3 regions of the Kitasatospora sp. NPDC056731 genome follow, and region 2 is predicted to be linked to each of the others. Evidence: riboswitches for the same ligand, from Rfam matches in the RefSeq annotation. Region 2 holds a riboswitch; each other region holds the start of a gene.
What was found. Region 2 has a riboswitch for cobalamin ahead of AB0R04_RS07540 (cobalamin biosynthesis protein). Riboswitches for the same ligand answer to the same signal wherever they lie in the genome.
Positions count from the first base shown of each region.

Region 1: another riboswitch for cobalamin. It lies ahead of AB0R04_RS16845 (iron ABC transporter permease); the one in region 2 lies ahead of AB0R04_RS07540 (cobalamin biosynthesis protein).
Region 3: another riboswitch for cobalamin. It lies ahead of AB0R04_RS26370 (prenyltransferase/squalene oxidase repeat-containing protein); the one in region 2 lies ahead of AB0R04_RS07540 (cobalamin biosynthesis protein).

Region 1 covers NZ_JBFBNR010000014.1:14,099-18,786, reverse strand. The annotation lists gene AB0R04_RS16865 (amino acid ABC transporter ATP-binding protein) at 1-232, shown strand, start outside; gene AB0R04_RS16860 (CGNR zinc finger domain-containing protein) at 346-936, shown strand; gene sodX (nickel-type superoxide dismutase maturation protease) at 971-1,333, opposite strand; gene sodN (superoxide dismutase, Ni) at 1,635-2,030, shown strand; cobalamin riboswitch at 2,119-2,258, shown strand; gene AB0R04_RS16845 (iron ABC transporter permease) at 2,402-3,430, shown strand; gene AB0R04_RS16840 (ABC transporter ATP-binding protein) at 3,430-4,194, shown strand; gene AB0R04_RS16835 (ABC transporter substrate-binding protein) at 4,217-4,688, shown strand, end outside.
Region 2 covers NZ_JBFBNR010000005.1:205,869-210,556, forward strand. The annotation lists gene AB0R04_RS07535 (cobyric acid synthase) at 1-923, opposite strand, end outside; gene AB0R04_RS07540 (cobalamin biosynthesis protein) at 920-1,888, opposite strand; cobalamin riboswitch at 1,996-2,128, opposite strand; gene AB0R04_RS07545 (alpha/beta hydrolase) at 2,436-3,548, shown strand; gene AB0R04_RS07550 (hypothetical protein) at 3,894-4,688, shown strand, end outside.
Region 3 covers NZ_JBFBNR010000028.1:89,248-93,935, reverse strand. The annotation lists gene AB0R04_RS26390 (acyl-CoA dehydrogenase family protein) at 1-136, shown strand, start outside; gene AB0R04_RS26385 (enoyl-CoA hydratase/isomerase family protein) at 136-1,209, shown strand; gene mmsB (3-hydroxyisobutyrate dehydrogenase) at 1,206-2,138, shown strand; gene AB0R04_RS26375 (enoyl-CoA hydratase) at 2,135-2,911, shown strand; cobalamin riboswitch at 2,969-3,109, shown strand; gene AB0R04_RS26370 (prenyltransferase/squalene oxidase repeat-containing protein) at 3,207-4,280, shown strand; gene AB0R04_RS26365 (flagellar hook-length control protein FliK) at 4,311-4,688, shown strand, end outside.

The DNA of each region.
Region 1 (4,688 bases), on a different contig from region 2:
CTCGGCGCTCGACCCCGAACTGGTCGGCGATGTCCTCGACGTCATGCGCGGCCTCGCCGAGGAGGGCATGACCATGGTGGTCGTCACCCACGAGATGGGCTTCGCCCGCGAGGTCGGCGACGCGCTGGTGTTCATGGACGGCGGTGTGGTGGTCGAGTCCGGCAACCCCCGCGAGGTGCTCACCGACCCCCGGCACGAGCGCACCCGCGCCTTCCTCTCCAAGGTGCTGTAGAACCGTACCGACCGGCGCCCGGCAGGCTGCTCCTGCCGGGCGCCGACGTTTTCCCCACCCAGGTAATAGGCTGGACGCAATCAGCCCGTTACCGACCTTTTGGAAGGACCTCCGTGGAGCTCGCCTCGTACGCCGATCTCGCCGTTCGGCTGGTGAACACCGAGGAGCCCGAACGCGGCACCGACACGCTGACGTCCGTGGACGCGGTGCGCGGCCTGTTCTCCGACTCCTCGCGGGCCGCCGCACAGGCCGACGAGTCCGACCTGCCCCGGCTGCGGGCGGTGCGGACCAGGCTGCGCGGGGTCTTCGAGGCCGCCGCCGAGGGCGACGAGATCCGGGGCGTCGACCTGCTGAACAGCCTGCTAATGGAGTACCCGGTCAGCCCGCTGGTCTCCGGGCACGACTACCTGGACGACGCCGGCCGGCCGCGCTGGCACCTTCACCTGGCCGACAACTCGCCGACCGCCACCGCGCACTTCAGCGCGGTCGCCTGCATGGGCCTGGCCGTCCACCTGACCGAACTGGGCGCCGACCGGCTCGGCATCTGCCAGGCCGCGCCCTGCCGCAACGCCTACCTGGACACCTCGACCAACCGCTCCCGCCGCTACTGCTCGGACCGCTGCGCGACCCGCGCCAACGTCGCCGCGTACCGGGCCCGCAAGCGCCAGGAGGCCGAGGCCGCGGCACTCGGCGCCGCCGGCTAGGCCGGGCCTGGCAGACAGAGCAGGGCCCAGGGGGTCAGAGCTGCTCCGCCCAGACGCCCAGGCGGCGGGCCAGGCCCGGCACCCGGGCCAGCCGGGTGCTCAGCAGCAGCCGCTCCAGCCGCCGCCCCGGCGCCAGCCAGGCCGGGCGCGGGCGCAGCCGCAGCAGCACCCGGCCGAGCACCAGTTCGTCCGGGACCGGGCCGTAGCTGCGGCTGTCGCTGTCCACCGGCCGGTTGTCGGACAGCAGCCACCAGCCCCTCGGACGCCGCTCGGCGGCCCGCTTCACCACCAGCAGGTCCTGCTGGAAGGGGTGCCGGAAGAGCACCACCGCGCCGGGCCGGATCGGCGCGCCGTAGCGCACCAGCAACTGGTCGCCCTCGCGCAGGGTCGGGACCATCGACGGGCCCGCCACGTCGACCAGCCCGAACGGCACCGCGCCGCCGCCCCGGCCCCGCCCCCGGGGTTCCGTGCCCGCCGGTTCCGTGCCCGCTGGTTCCGTGCTCCGCGCCACGACTCCTCCTCCCGGACCGACCGGTCCCAGTCTGCCGTACGGACCGTCACCCCGTTCGATCCGTTCGATGTCCGGATTACCCCGGTTCCGGGTCCGCCTTTTGCCCTAGGCCCACCGCCCGATCGCGAAACCCCGGGGGCGGAAGGGTAATCTCGGGCGCGGGAAGACGATCTAAGGAAGGACTCCCATGTTCTCTCGTCTGTTTGCACCGCGCGCCACCGCCCACGCCCACTGTGACCTGCCCTGCGGCGTGTACGACCCGGCGCAGGCCCGGATCGAGGCCGAGTCGGTCAAGGGCACCCAGGAGAAGTACCAGGCCAACGAGGACCCGGCTTTCCGCACCCGCGCCCTGATCATCAAGGAGCAGCGTGCCGAGGCCGTCAAGCACCACATCTCGGTGCTGTGGAGCGACTACTTCAAGGCCCCGCACTTCGAGAAGTACCCGCAGCTGCACCAGCTGATCAACGACACCCTGAAGGCCGCCTCGGCCGCCAAGGCGTCCACCGACCCCGCCACCGGCCAGGCCCTGCTGGACCTGATCGCCGAGGTCGACAAGATCTTCTGGGAGACCAAGCAGGCCTGAGCCTGACGCGTCGCCACCCGACCGCCCCCGTCCGCGAGCCCGGACGGGGGCGGTCGTGCGTTCACGCCCCATCCGAGCCCGGTAAGGGTTGCCTAGCCTGAGTGGCTGTTATGCTGCCAGGGCGTCCGAGGGGGAAGTCCGGTGTGAATCCGGCGCTGACCCGCAACGGTGAGCACGGCCCCCGGGGCCGCGCCAGCCCGATCGCCCCCGGCCGCTGAACTCCCGACAACTCGCCGTGGACTGCGAGGGGATGGCGCCCGGGCCCGCGCCCGACCGGTGCCGCCCCCGCGCACCCGCGGCCCGAGGCAAGGCGCACCGTGAGCAGCACCGCAGTCGCGGGCAGTGGCGCAACGAGCCCGCCCGACCGCCGAATACCCGCCCTCCCGCTCGCCGTCGGCCTGGCCGCCGCCCTGCTGCTCTCGCTGCTCTGCGGCGTGGCGCTGGGCGCCTCCGGGATCGGCCTGCCCCGCGTCCTGCGGCTGCTGGCCGCCGGGCTGACGGGCGGACGGCTGGAGGCGGAGGAGGCCGCCGCCTACGCGATCGTCTGGGAGATCCGGCTGCCGCGCGCCGTGCTGGCCGCCGTGGTCGGCGCCGGGCTGGCCGCCACCGGGGTCGCCGTCCAGGCCCTGGTGCGCAACGCGCTGGCCGACCCGTTCGTGCTCGGCATCTCCTCCGGCGCGGCCGTCGGCGCCAACGCGGTACTGCTGCTCGGCGCCTTCGCCTCGCTCGGGGTGTGGGCGATCTCGGCCTCCGCGTTCGGCTCCGCGCTGGTCGCCATGGTGCTGGTCTACCTCGCGGCGCGGACGGCCTACGGGCTCACCCCGCTGCGGCTGGTGCTCACCGGCACCGCGCTCTCCTACGGCTTCTCCGCCGTCACCGCGCTGATGGTCTTCGCGGCCGCCCGCGGCGAGGCCGCCCGGGACGCCATGATGTGGCTGCTCGGCAGCCTCGGCGGCGCCACCTGGGGCTCGGTGCCGATCGCCGCCGCCACCGTGCTGGCCGGCCTGGCGTACCTGGCCTGCGCCGCCGGCCGGCTGGACGCGCTCGCGATGGGCGACGAGACGGCTGCCTCGCTGGGCGTGGACCCGGACCGGCTGCGCCGCGAGCTGTTCGTGGTGACCGCCGCCGTCACCGGCACGGTGGTGGCCGTCAGCGGGGCGATCGGCTTCGTCGGGCTGATGGTGCCGCACCTGGCCCGGATGCTGGTCGGCGCCGGGCACCGCCGGGTGCTGCTGGTCGCGCCGCTCGCCGGGGCGCTGCTGCTGGTCTGGGTGGACATCGTCTCGCGCACCCTGCTGGCGCCCGCCGAACTGCCCGTCGGGGTGGTCACCGCGGTGCTCGGGGTGCCCTGTTTCCTGCTGCTGATGCGCCGTCGCGGCTATTCCTTCGGAGGCCGCTGATGGATCTCGCCCTGGACTCCGTCTCGGTCGAGCTGGCCGGCGCCCGGCTGGTCCACGACGTCGCCCTGGACGCCGCCGCCGGGCAGGTGGTCGGACTGATCGGACCGAACGGCAGCGGCAAGTCGACGCTGCTGCGCTGCGTCTACCGGGCGCTGCGGCCGGCCGCCGGGGCCGTCCTGCTGGACGGCACGGACCTGCACGCGCTGACCGCGCGCGAGGCCGCCCGGCGGGTGGCCGCGCTCCCCCAGGAGCACTCCGCCGAGTTCGACTTCACGGTGGCCGAGGTGGTCGCCATGGGCCGGCTGCCGCACCGGCGCGGCCTGGGCGGCCCGGGCGCGGACGACCACTCCCGCTGCACCGAGGCGCTGCGCAAGGTCGGCGTCGAGCAGTTGGCCGGGCGGGGCTTCCTGAGCCTGTCCGGCGGCGAGAAGCAGCGGGTGCTGATCGCCCGCGCGCTGGTCCAGGAGCCCCGGCTGCTGGTGCTGGACGAGCCCACCAACCACCTGGACATCGCCCACCAGTTGGACGTCCTGGCGCTGGTCCGGGAAGCCGGCCCGACGGTGCTCACCGCGCTGCACGACCTCAACCTGGCGGCCGGCCACTGCGACCTGCTGTACGTGCTGCGGGCCGGCCGGATCGTCGCCTCGGGGCCGCCCGCCGAGGTGCTCCGACCCGCCCTGCTGGCCGAGGTGTTCGGCGTCCGGGCCACCCCCGTCCGGCACCCGGTGACCGGCGCCGTCCAACTGCTCTTCGACCGGATCTGACCCACCCCCCGAAGGAACCCCCGTGCGCACCAAGGCCGTTGCCATCACCGCCCTGCTCACCCTCGGGCTCACCGCCTGCGGCGCCGAGATCGCCCCGAGCGGCGACGCCACCGCCGCCTCCGCCCACTACCCGGTGACCGTGGAGAACTGCGGCACCAAGCTCACCTTCCCGCAGAAGCCCGCCCGGACGGTGACCAACGACGTCGGCATCACCGAGCTGATGCTCGCCCTCGGCCTGGCCGACCGGATGGCCGGCTACGTGATGCCCGACGACAAGGGCCGGGTCGACCAGGTCGCCTGGAAGGACGGCTACCAGCAGACCGCGTGGCTCTCCAAGAAGGAGATCACCAAGGAGATCGTGCTGGGCGCCAAGGCCGACCTGGTCTTCGCCGGCTGGCACTACGGCTTCGACGAGGGCCGCGGCTTCACCCCGCAGGCGCTGGGGGACCTCGGCATCCCCTCGTACGTGCTCAGCGAGTCCTGCCGCAGCGGCA
Region 2 (4,688 bases):
GTGGCCCGGGTGCCGGGCAGCACCACCAGGTCGGCGTCGGCCAGTTCCTCCGGCCGGGTCACCCAGCGCACCAGCACGCCGGGCTCCTGCGCCAGCGCGTCCAGGTCGGTGAAGTTCGACAGCCGGGGGAAGCGCACCACGGCCACCCGCAGCACGTCCGCCCCGAGCGGGCCGCGGCCGTCGACCCGGTCCACCACCGTGGACAGGTCCAGCGAGTCCTCGGCGTCCAGCCACAGGCCCGGCAGCATCGGCAGGGTGCCGAGCACCGGACGGCCGGTCAGCCCGTGCAGCATCTCCAGGCCGGGCGCCAGCAGCCGCGCGTCGCCGCGGAACTTGTTGACGAACCAGCCCGCCACGTGCCGCTGGTCCTGCGCCGACAGCAGCGCCAGCGTCCCGTACATCGCCGCGAAGACGCCGCCGCGGTCGATGTCCCCGACCACCACCACCGGCAGCCCGGCGGCCGTCGCCAGGCCCATGTTGGCGATGTCCCGGTCCCGCAGGTTGATCTCGGCGGGCGAACCGGCGCCCTCGCAGACCACCACCTCGTAGCGGCGGCGCAGATCCGCCAGGCACTCCAGCGACCGTTCCAGCAGGACGGGCTTGCGCTCGCGGTAGTCCAGCGCGCCCACCTCGGCGACCGGCCGGCCCAGCAGCACCACCTGGCTGCGGCCGTCCGCGCCCGGCTTCAGCAGCACCGGGTTCATCGCCGCCTCCGGCTCCACCCGGGCCGCCTGCGCCTGCATCGCCTGCGCCCGGCCGATCTCGGCGCCGTCGGCGGTGACGAAGGAGTTCAGCGACATGTTCTGCGCCTTGAACGGCGCGACCCGCACCCCCTGCCGGGCCAGCCAGCGGCAGATGCCCGCGGTCACCACGCTCTTGCCCGCGTCCGAGGTCGTCCCGGCGACCAGCAGTGCGTTGCTCATGCCCTTCCCCTCCACCGTGTCATCAGCAAGCGCAGCGCGACGTGCCCCGCGACCGTCGTACCCAGGGCCAGCGCGCCCACCCGCCGGGAGAGCACGCAGGCCCGCTCGATGTCGTCCACCGTCACCGGGCGCAACTCCGCGCCCAGCACCGGCCGGTGCTCCACCCGCTCCCCGTACTGGAGGGTCCCGCCCAGCCGGACGCCCACCGCGCCCGCGAAGGCCGCCTCCGCCTGGCCCGCGTTCGGGCTCGGGTGCGCCGAACCGTCCCGCCGCCAGACCCGCCAGGCCGTTTTCGGCTGCGGCGCGGCGGCCACCGTGAGCAGCGCCGTCAGCCGGGCGCCCGGCCAGCCCGCCACGTCGTCCAGCCGGGCCGAGGCCCAGCCGAACCGGGCGTACCGCGGCGAGCGGTGGCCGACCATCGCGTCCAGCGTGTTCACCGCGCGGAACGCCAGCAGCCCCGGCGTGCCCGCCAGCGTGCCCCAGACCAGCGCGTTCACCACGGCGTCCGCCGTGTTCTCGGCGACCGACTCGACCACCGCGCGGGCGATCTGCGGCCCGTCCAGCGTGCTCGGATCCCGCCCGCACAGGTGCGGCAGCCGTTCCCGCGCGGCCGTCAGGTCGCCCGTGGCCAGCGACCGGCCGATGGTGCGCGCCTCCCGGGTCAGCGAGGTGCCGCCCAGCACCGTCCAGGTAGCGGCGGCCGCCAGCGCGGCCCGGCCCAGCGGACGCCGGCCCACCGTACGGTCCAGGGCCACCGCGCCGGCCGCGACCGCGCCCACGCACAGCGCCGTGTACCCGGCGCCGGCCACCCGGTCGTCCTGCCACACCCGCCGCTCCAGCCGGGTCGCCGCGCCGCCGAACACGGCCACCGGGTGGCCGCGCCGGGGGTCGGCGAAGCGGGCGTCCGCGGCGAAGCCCGCGGCGGCGCCGAGCGCGAACGCGGCGGCGCGGGTCAGCGGGCGCACGGCGGGTTCGGCGGAAGGCCGCGTGGGGTCCGGCGGGTCGGGGCAGCCTGCATCGCGTGCGTGTCCTCACTCAGGGTCCGCGCCCTGGATCGACGTACCGGGGGCGAGAGTCTCCTGGCTTCCGGGTCGGACGCACCCCCGGGCCTTCCAGCGGCTTCTGACGGTCCGCCGTGGCAATGTTCCGAGCGTGCTCCCCGGTGACAGTGGCGGGACCGCGCCGGACTCGCACCGGCTTCCTCTGCATGCCTCCGTTTGGCCCCAGGATCCCATCACGCGGCCGAACCGGGAGTCAACCGAGGTCACGGAGGGGTTGGTCACACCTCGGAGCCCCGTCGCCGGTGCCGTTCTCGCCCGCCCCGCCCGACGCCCCGCCCGCCCGAGGCCCGCCCCGCCCGACGCCCCGCCGTGACCCGGACGGCCCAGCCCGGTGGCCGCCCGCGCGGCCCCCCGGTGAACTGGTGCCCGAACACCGTCCGAGCAGCGCCCGGACACCGCCCGGACACCGTCCGGTCCAAGACCAGCCAAGACCAGCAGAGCGGGGAGCGATATGCGTTGGGGAACCGCGGCCGTCGTGGCGGCCGCCGTCGTCGGCGCCGGGGCCGCCGTCCTGGTGATCGGCCGTCGGGCCTCCGAACGGCTGGTCCACCCGGCGAGCGCCGTCCGGGAGTCGGGCCCCGTCCTGGTGCGGAGCCTCGCCGCGGGCCGGATCACCTTCAACCGCCGCCCCGAGAGCCTGCGCCCCGGCCGCTGGGCCGTGGAGTGGGACGACCACGGCCACGCCGTCGTCGAGGACGTCCTGCACAGCGACGAGAACGGTGTCACCCGCCGCCTCGTCCGCGCCGACCGGGGCACCCTCACTCCCGGCACCGAGGTCCGCTTCACCCCCCGCGTCCACCTCGGCGACCCCACGGAGGCGCTCGGCCTCCCCTTCACCGACACCGCCGCCGACGGCGAACTCGGCGCCCTCCCCGCCTGGCGCCTCGACGGCAAACGCGGCACCTGGGTGATCCTCGTCCACGGCCCCGGCGCCGACCGGCAGCAGACCCTCCCGGTCCTCCCCGTGCTCGACCGCCTCGCCCTGCCCGCCCTCGCCGTCACCTACCGGGGCGACCAGGGCGCCCCCGCCTCGCCGGACGGGCTCGGCCACTTCGGCGAGACCGAGTGGCGCGACGTCGAGTCGGCGGTCCGGCTCGCCCTCGACAGCGGCGCCGGCCGGGTCATCCTGTACGGCTGGTCCCTCGGCGCCACCATGGCCCTCCAGACGGCCTCCCGCTCCGCCTGGGCCCATGCCATCAGCGGTCTCGTCCTGGACTCGCCGGTCCTCGACCTGCCCGCCACCGCCCGCCGCGGCGCCGCCCGGGCCGGCTACACCGGCGCCGCCGCCGAGCTCGGCGCCCTCGCGGCCGAGGGCCGCACCGGCGTCGACCTCGCCGACTTCAGCCGCATCGCCGAGGGTGCCGACCTGCGCGTCCCCACCCTCCTCCTGCACAGCCCCGACGATCAGGTCGCCCCGTTCCGCGCCGCCGAGCGCCTCGCCGCCGCCCGCCCCGGCGTGGTCAGCCTCCGGCCTTTCCCGGGCGCCGACCACACCACCCTCTGGAACTCCGCCCCCACCCACTACACCGAACTCCTCCGCCGCTGGCTCACCCCCCTTCTCTGAACCCAGCCCCCCCGCACGAGAAGTCACACCGACAGGGCCTCTGTACGAAACCCGGACCTCACCCGTCAGCCACGGAGTGTGACCGGTCGGGCGGGTAGCGCGACCGCCGCCGCAAGGGTTGAGCCGGGATGGCATGCCCCCGCCACCTGTTTCCGGCCAGGCGGTTTGCCTCTGTTGCCCGATTGTTGCCCGATCTTGGGGAGGCGCCGTCGACGGCCGCCCGTCCGTACAGCCAACCGGATGTGACAGAAGGCCGGTACAAGGGGAAGACTGCTCGACGTGACGTCTCGGAATCCGCGCGACCGTGATGCCCCGCTCCCTCCGACGATCGGTACTGGTGCGACGGTGACCCGTCTCCCCGGTACGGCCCACCGGCCCGCCGCCGGCAAGCCGGGCGGGGCCGGGGTACCCCGCCGACGAGGGCCCGCTGCGGCGCCCGGTCGGGGGAGGGTTCCCGTACCGGAGGGCTTCCCCGCGCCGGCCGAGCTGGCGCCGCTGGCCCGCCGGATGCTGGTGGACGCCGTCCGGATCGCCCGCTGGGCGGGAGACCTGGAAGAGGTCGACAAGCGGGGCGAGCTGCTGCCCGACGACGCCCGTGCGGCGGGTCGGGCGCTGGCCATGACGGTCGGCGCCGCCGCCAAGGCGTGGGGGCAGGCACTGCTGGTCGGCCTGGTGGAGGCCAGGGACGGCGGTGCGGTCCCGGGCTGGCGCCTGCACGCCTGGGAGCACGACGACGAGGCGGTGGTCCGCGGCTGGTCGGCGCTGTTCGACGCCTGGACGCTGCTGGCTCCGGTGCCGCCGGCCGCCCTGCGGGGCGTGTTCGCGGTGCTGGCCGGCCAGGCGGTGGACCAGGCACCTCAGCTGCTGTCGTTCCTGCACCTGGTGGCCGGTCCGGTGTCGGACGGCGAACTGCTGGAGCTGCTGCGCCGGGGTCTGGACGAGCGCCGGGTGGGTGGCACGGACGGTTCGGGCCTGTCGCCCGTGCCGCACGCCGCCTCGGCGGTGTCGGCGGTCCGCGGCACGTGCCGGGAGCCGCAGATCGACACCCCGCCGTCGCCGGCGGACGTGGCCGCGGTCCTGGACTGGATGCTGGACGGCCTGGCGGCCGTCGGGGCCGTGGTCCGCAGGGACGAGGCCGCC
Region 3 (4,688 bases), on a different contig from region 2:
GCACGGCGGCTACGGCTACCTGGCCGAGTACGGCATCGAGAAGATCGTCCGCGACCTGCGGGTGCACCAGATCCTGGAAGGAACCAACGAGATCATGCGCGTCATCGTCGCCCGCGGCCTGACCGGGGCCGCGTGATGGCCGGGAACGACCTCGACGAGGTCCTGGTCCACCGCGAGGGCCGGGCCGGCCTGATCGTCCTCAACCGCCCCGCGGCCCTGAACGCCCTCACCCACGGCATGGTGCAAAGGATCTCCGAAGCCCTGGACACGTGGGAGGAGGACGAGCGGGTCGACACCGTGGTCATCTCCGGCGCCGGTGAGCGGGCCTTCTGCGCCGGCGGCGACATCGTCGCCATCCACCGCGCCGCCACCGGCGCGGACCCGGGCGCGGTGGAGGAGTTCTGGCGCGACGAGTACCGCCTCAACGCCCGCATCGCCCGCTACCCCAAGCCCTACGTCGCGCTCATGAGCGGCATCGTGATGGGCGGCGGGGTCGGGGTCTCCGCCCACGGTAGCGTCCGGATCGTCACCGAGACCACGCGCATCGCCATGCCCGAGGCCGGCATCGGCTTCGTCCCCGACGTCGGCGGCACCTACCTGCTCGCCCTCGCCCCCGGCGAGCTGGGTACCCACCTGGCCCTGACCGCGGGCTCCGTCGGCGCCGCGGACGCGCTGCTCTGCGGCCTCGCCGACCACTTCGTCCCGGCCGAGCGGCTGCCCGCGCTGCTGGACGACCTGGCCGAACTCCCCGTGCACGACGCCCTCGAACGGAACGTCGGGCCCGCACCGGCCGGCGTGCTGGACGGTCGGCGGGCGTGGATCGACCACTGCTACGGGGCCGACACCGTGGAGGAGATCCTCGACCGCCTGCGGGACAGCGGCGAACCGGAGGCCAAGGAGGCCGCGGACCGGATCGCCGCCAACTCGCCCGCCGCCGTGAAGGCCACCCTCGCCGCCCTGCGCCGGGCCCGCACCCTCGGCCCGCTGGAGGCCGTCCTCGACCAGGAGTACCGGACCTCCTGCGCGGCGCTCTCCACGCCGGACCTGGCCGAGGGGATCCGCGCCCAGGTGATCGACAAGGACCGCTCCCCGCGGTGGAACCCGTCGACGCTGAGCGCCGTCGAGCCCGCCACGGTGGCCCGCTACTTCGCCCCGCTCGGCGACCGGGAACTCGGCCTGGCCCCCACCACACCCCTGGAGCGCTGGTGACCCACCGCAACGGATTCAACGGAGTCAACGGATTCAACGGAGTCATCGGATTCATCGGACTCGGCAACATGGGCGGCCCGATGGCCGCCAACCTCGCCACGGCCGGACACACCGTGACCGGTTACGACCTGGCGCCCGAGGCACTGCGGCGGGCGTCCCGGACGGAGAGCGGCGTCCGTCCGGCGCGGTCCGCGACCGAGGCGGTGCGGGAGGCCGACGTCGTCATCAGCATGCTGCCGGCCGGCCGGCACGTGCTGGCCGCCTACGCGGACCTGCTGCCCGCCGCCCGCCCGGGAACGCTCTTCGTCGACTGCTCCACGATCGACGTCGCGGACGCCCGGGCGGCGCACGACCTCGCCGTGCACGCCGGGCACCGGGCCGTGGACGCGCCGGTCTCCGGCGGGGTGGTCGGCGCCACGGCCGCCAGCCTCACCTTCATGGTCGGAGCCGCCGAGCCGGACTTCGAGGCGGCCCGGCCCGTGCTGGAGGCGATGGGCCGCAAGGTCGTGCACTGCGGACCCCCCGGAGCGGGGCAGGCCGCGAAGATCTGCAACAACATGATCCTGGGCATCTCGATGATCGCGGTCAGCGAGGCCTTCGTGCTCGGAGAGAGCCTCGGACTCAGCCACCAGGCCCTCTACGACGTCGCCTCGACCGCCTCCGGCCAGTGCTGGGCGCTCACCACCAACTGCCCCGTCCCCGGGCCGGTGCCGACCAGCCCGGCCAACCGCGACTACGCGGCCGGGTTCGCCGCCGCCCTGATGGCCAAGGACCTCGGCCTCGCCGCCGGAGCCGCCGAGGCCGCCGGCCTGCCCACCGAACTCGGACGCAGGGCGGCACAGCTGTACGCGGACTTCGCGCAGGCCGACGACGGCGCCGGCCTGGACTTCTCGGCGATCATCACCACCCTGAGGGAGGACGGCAAGTGACCGGCTACGAGACGATCCTGGCCGAGCGCAAGGGCCGGGTGGGGCTGATCACGCTCGACCGGCCCAAGGCGCTCAACGCGCTCAGCACCCTCCTGATGAACGAAGTCGTGCAGGCGGCAACGGAGTTCGACCGGGACCCGGAGATCGGCTGCCTGGTCATCACCGGCTCGGAGAAGGCCTTCGCGGCCGGCGCCGACATCAAGGAGATGCAGTCCCTCGACTTCGTCGACGCCTACCTCGGCGACTGGTTCGCCGCCTGGGACCGCTTCGCCGCGCTGCGCAAGCCCGTCGTGGCGGCCGTGGCGGGCTACGCGCTGGGCGGCGGCTGCGAGCTGGCGATGCTGTGCGACGTCCTCCTGGCGGCGGACACCGCGAAGTTCGGGCAGCCGGAGATCAAGCTCGGCGTCATCCCCGGCATCGGCGGCTCGCAGCGGCTGACCCGGGCGGTCGGCAAGGCGAAGGCGATGGAGCTCTGCCTGACCGGCCGGATGATGGGCGCCGAGGAGGCCGAGCGGGCCGGCCTGGTCTCCCGGATCGTCCCGGCGGACCAGCTGCTGGCCGAGGCCCTGACGGTGGCCGAGACCGTCGCGGCGATGTCCACCCCGGCGGCGGTCATGCTCAAGGAGAGCGTCAACCGCTCGTACGAGACCACGCTCGCCGAGGGCGTCCGCTTCGAACGGCGCCTGTTCCACGCCACGTTCGCCACGGCGGACCAGAAGGAGGGCATGGCGGCCTTCGCCGAGAAGCGCCCGCCGGAGTTCCTCAACCGCTGACGGTCCGAGCGGTTCGCGGCGCGATGTGGCGGACGATCCCTTGACCGGATCTTCTCCGTATCGCCATGATGAGCCGTCAAGTTGTGACTCCGCCGCTGGGGGAAGTCCGGTTCGAATCCGGCGCTGACCCGCAACGGTAGGCCGCCGGCTCCACGCCGGCGGCGAGCCCGAGTACCCGGCGGCGGAGGTGTGTCGTCCCCTCCTCCCGTCGTGGTCTGCGGGCCGGAGCTCCGAGGGCTGCCCGGCTGTTGCCGCCGTCCTCCGGGCCCCTGCGTGCGGGCCCGGAAAGGCACCCATGCCCACGCTCCGCCGCACTCTCGGTCTGCTCGCGATACCCGCCCTCGCGCTCGCCACCGTCCTCCCGGCGGCCGCTGCCGCCCAGGCCGCGCCTGTTGTCGCGACCTCGTCCCCGACGATCCGCCCCGATGCCGCCGCCGGCGGCTGGCTGGCCCGTCAGCTCGTCGACGGCGACCACTTCGAGTCCGTCTTCAACGGCACCGCCTACCCCGACCAGGGCCTGACCATCGACGCCGTGCTGGCCTTCGCCGCCTCGCGCAGCTCCGACCAGGCCGCCACGAAGGCCACCGCCTGGCTGGCCAAGCCCGAGATCATCACCGGCTACCTCGGCGACGGCACCACCGAGGCCTACGCGGGCGCGACCGCCAAGCTGCTGCTCGCCGTCGAGGTACGCGGCGGGAACCCGACGGCCTTCGGCGGCGTCGACCTGCCCGCCCGGCTGCGCTCCCTCCAGACCGCCGACGGCCGGTTCTCCGACCGCTCGCAGTGGGGCGACTACAGCAACGCCTTCGGCCAGTCCCTGGCCCTGATCGCCCTGCACCGCACGGCCGGCGGCGCCCCGGCGGCCGCCGTCGACTTCCTCGCCAACAGCCAGTGCGCGGACGGCGGTTACCCGCTCTCCTTCGGCCAGGCCACCTGCACCAGCGACCCGGACGCCACCGCGCTCGCCGCCCAGGCCCTGGCCGCGACCGGCCGCACCGCCAAGGCCAACGCCGGGCTCGGCTGGCTGACCGCCCACCAGAACGCCGACGGCGGCTTCCCGGCCGCCGGGGCCGCCGCGTCCAACGCCAACACCACCGGCCTCGCCACGCAGGCACTGCTGGCCGGCGGACGCTTCGGGGCCGGACTCAAGGGCTGGAGCAGCCTGGTCAAGCTCCAGCAGGGCTGCTCCGCCGACCCGGGCGTGCGCGGGGCGGTCGCCTACGACGCGACCGGCTTCAACCCGGCCACCGGCGCCCGGGCCACCGCGCAGGCCGTCCTCGGCCTGGCCGGCACCCCGCTGGCCACCCTCTCCGCCACGGGTGCCCGCCCGGACGCGCCCGTGCCGGCCTGCCCGGCGACCACCCACTGACCACCCGCTGACCCCGAGAGGAGAGCTCCGATGACCGACACCCTGGCGCCCGCGCGCCCGGCCCGCCGCACCCTCGGCTCGATCGCCGCCGCCGCTGCCCTCACCGCCGGCCTGCTCGGCGCCTCCGCCGTCCAAGCCCCGCAGGCGCAGGCCGCCGCCTGCGACGGCACCACCGGCGTCACCGTCGTGGTCGACTCCACCGCCGTCGGCGGCGGCATCCAGACCGGCTGCGCACCCGGCGACCCGGCCAGCGGCCTGGCCGCGCTGACCGGCGCCGGGTTCGCGTACACCTTCCACCCGCGCTACCCGGGCTTCGTCTGCACCATCAACGCCCTGCCGACGACCTGCACCAACCCCACCGGCAGCGCCTACTGGTCGTACTGGCACGCCCAGCACGGCGGCCCCTGG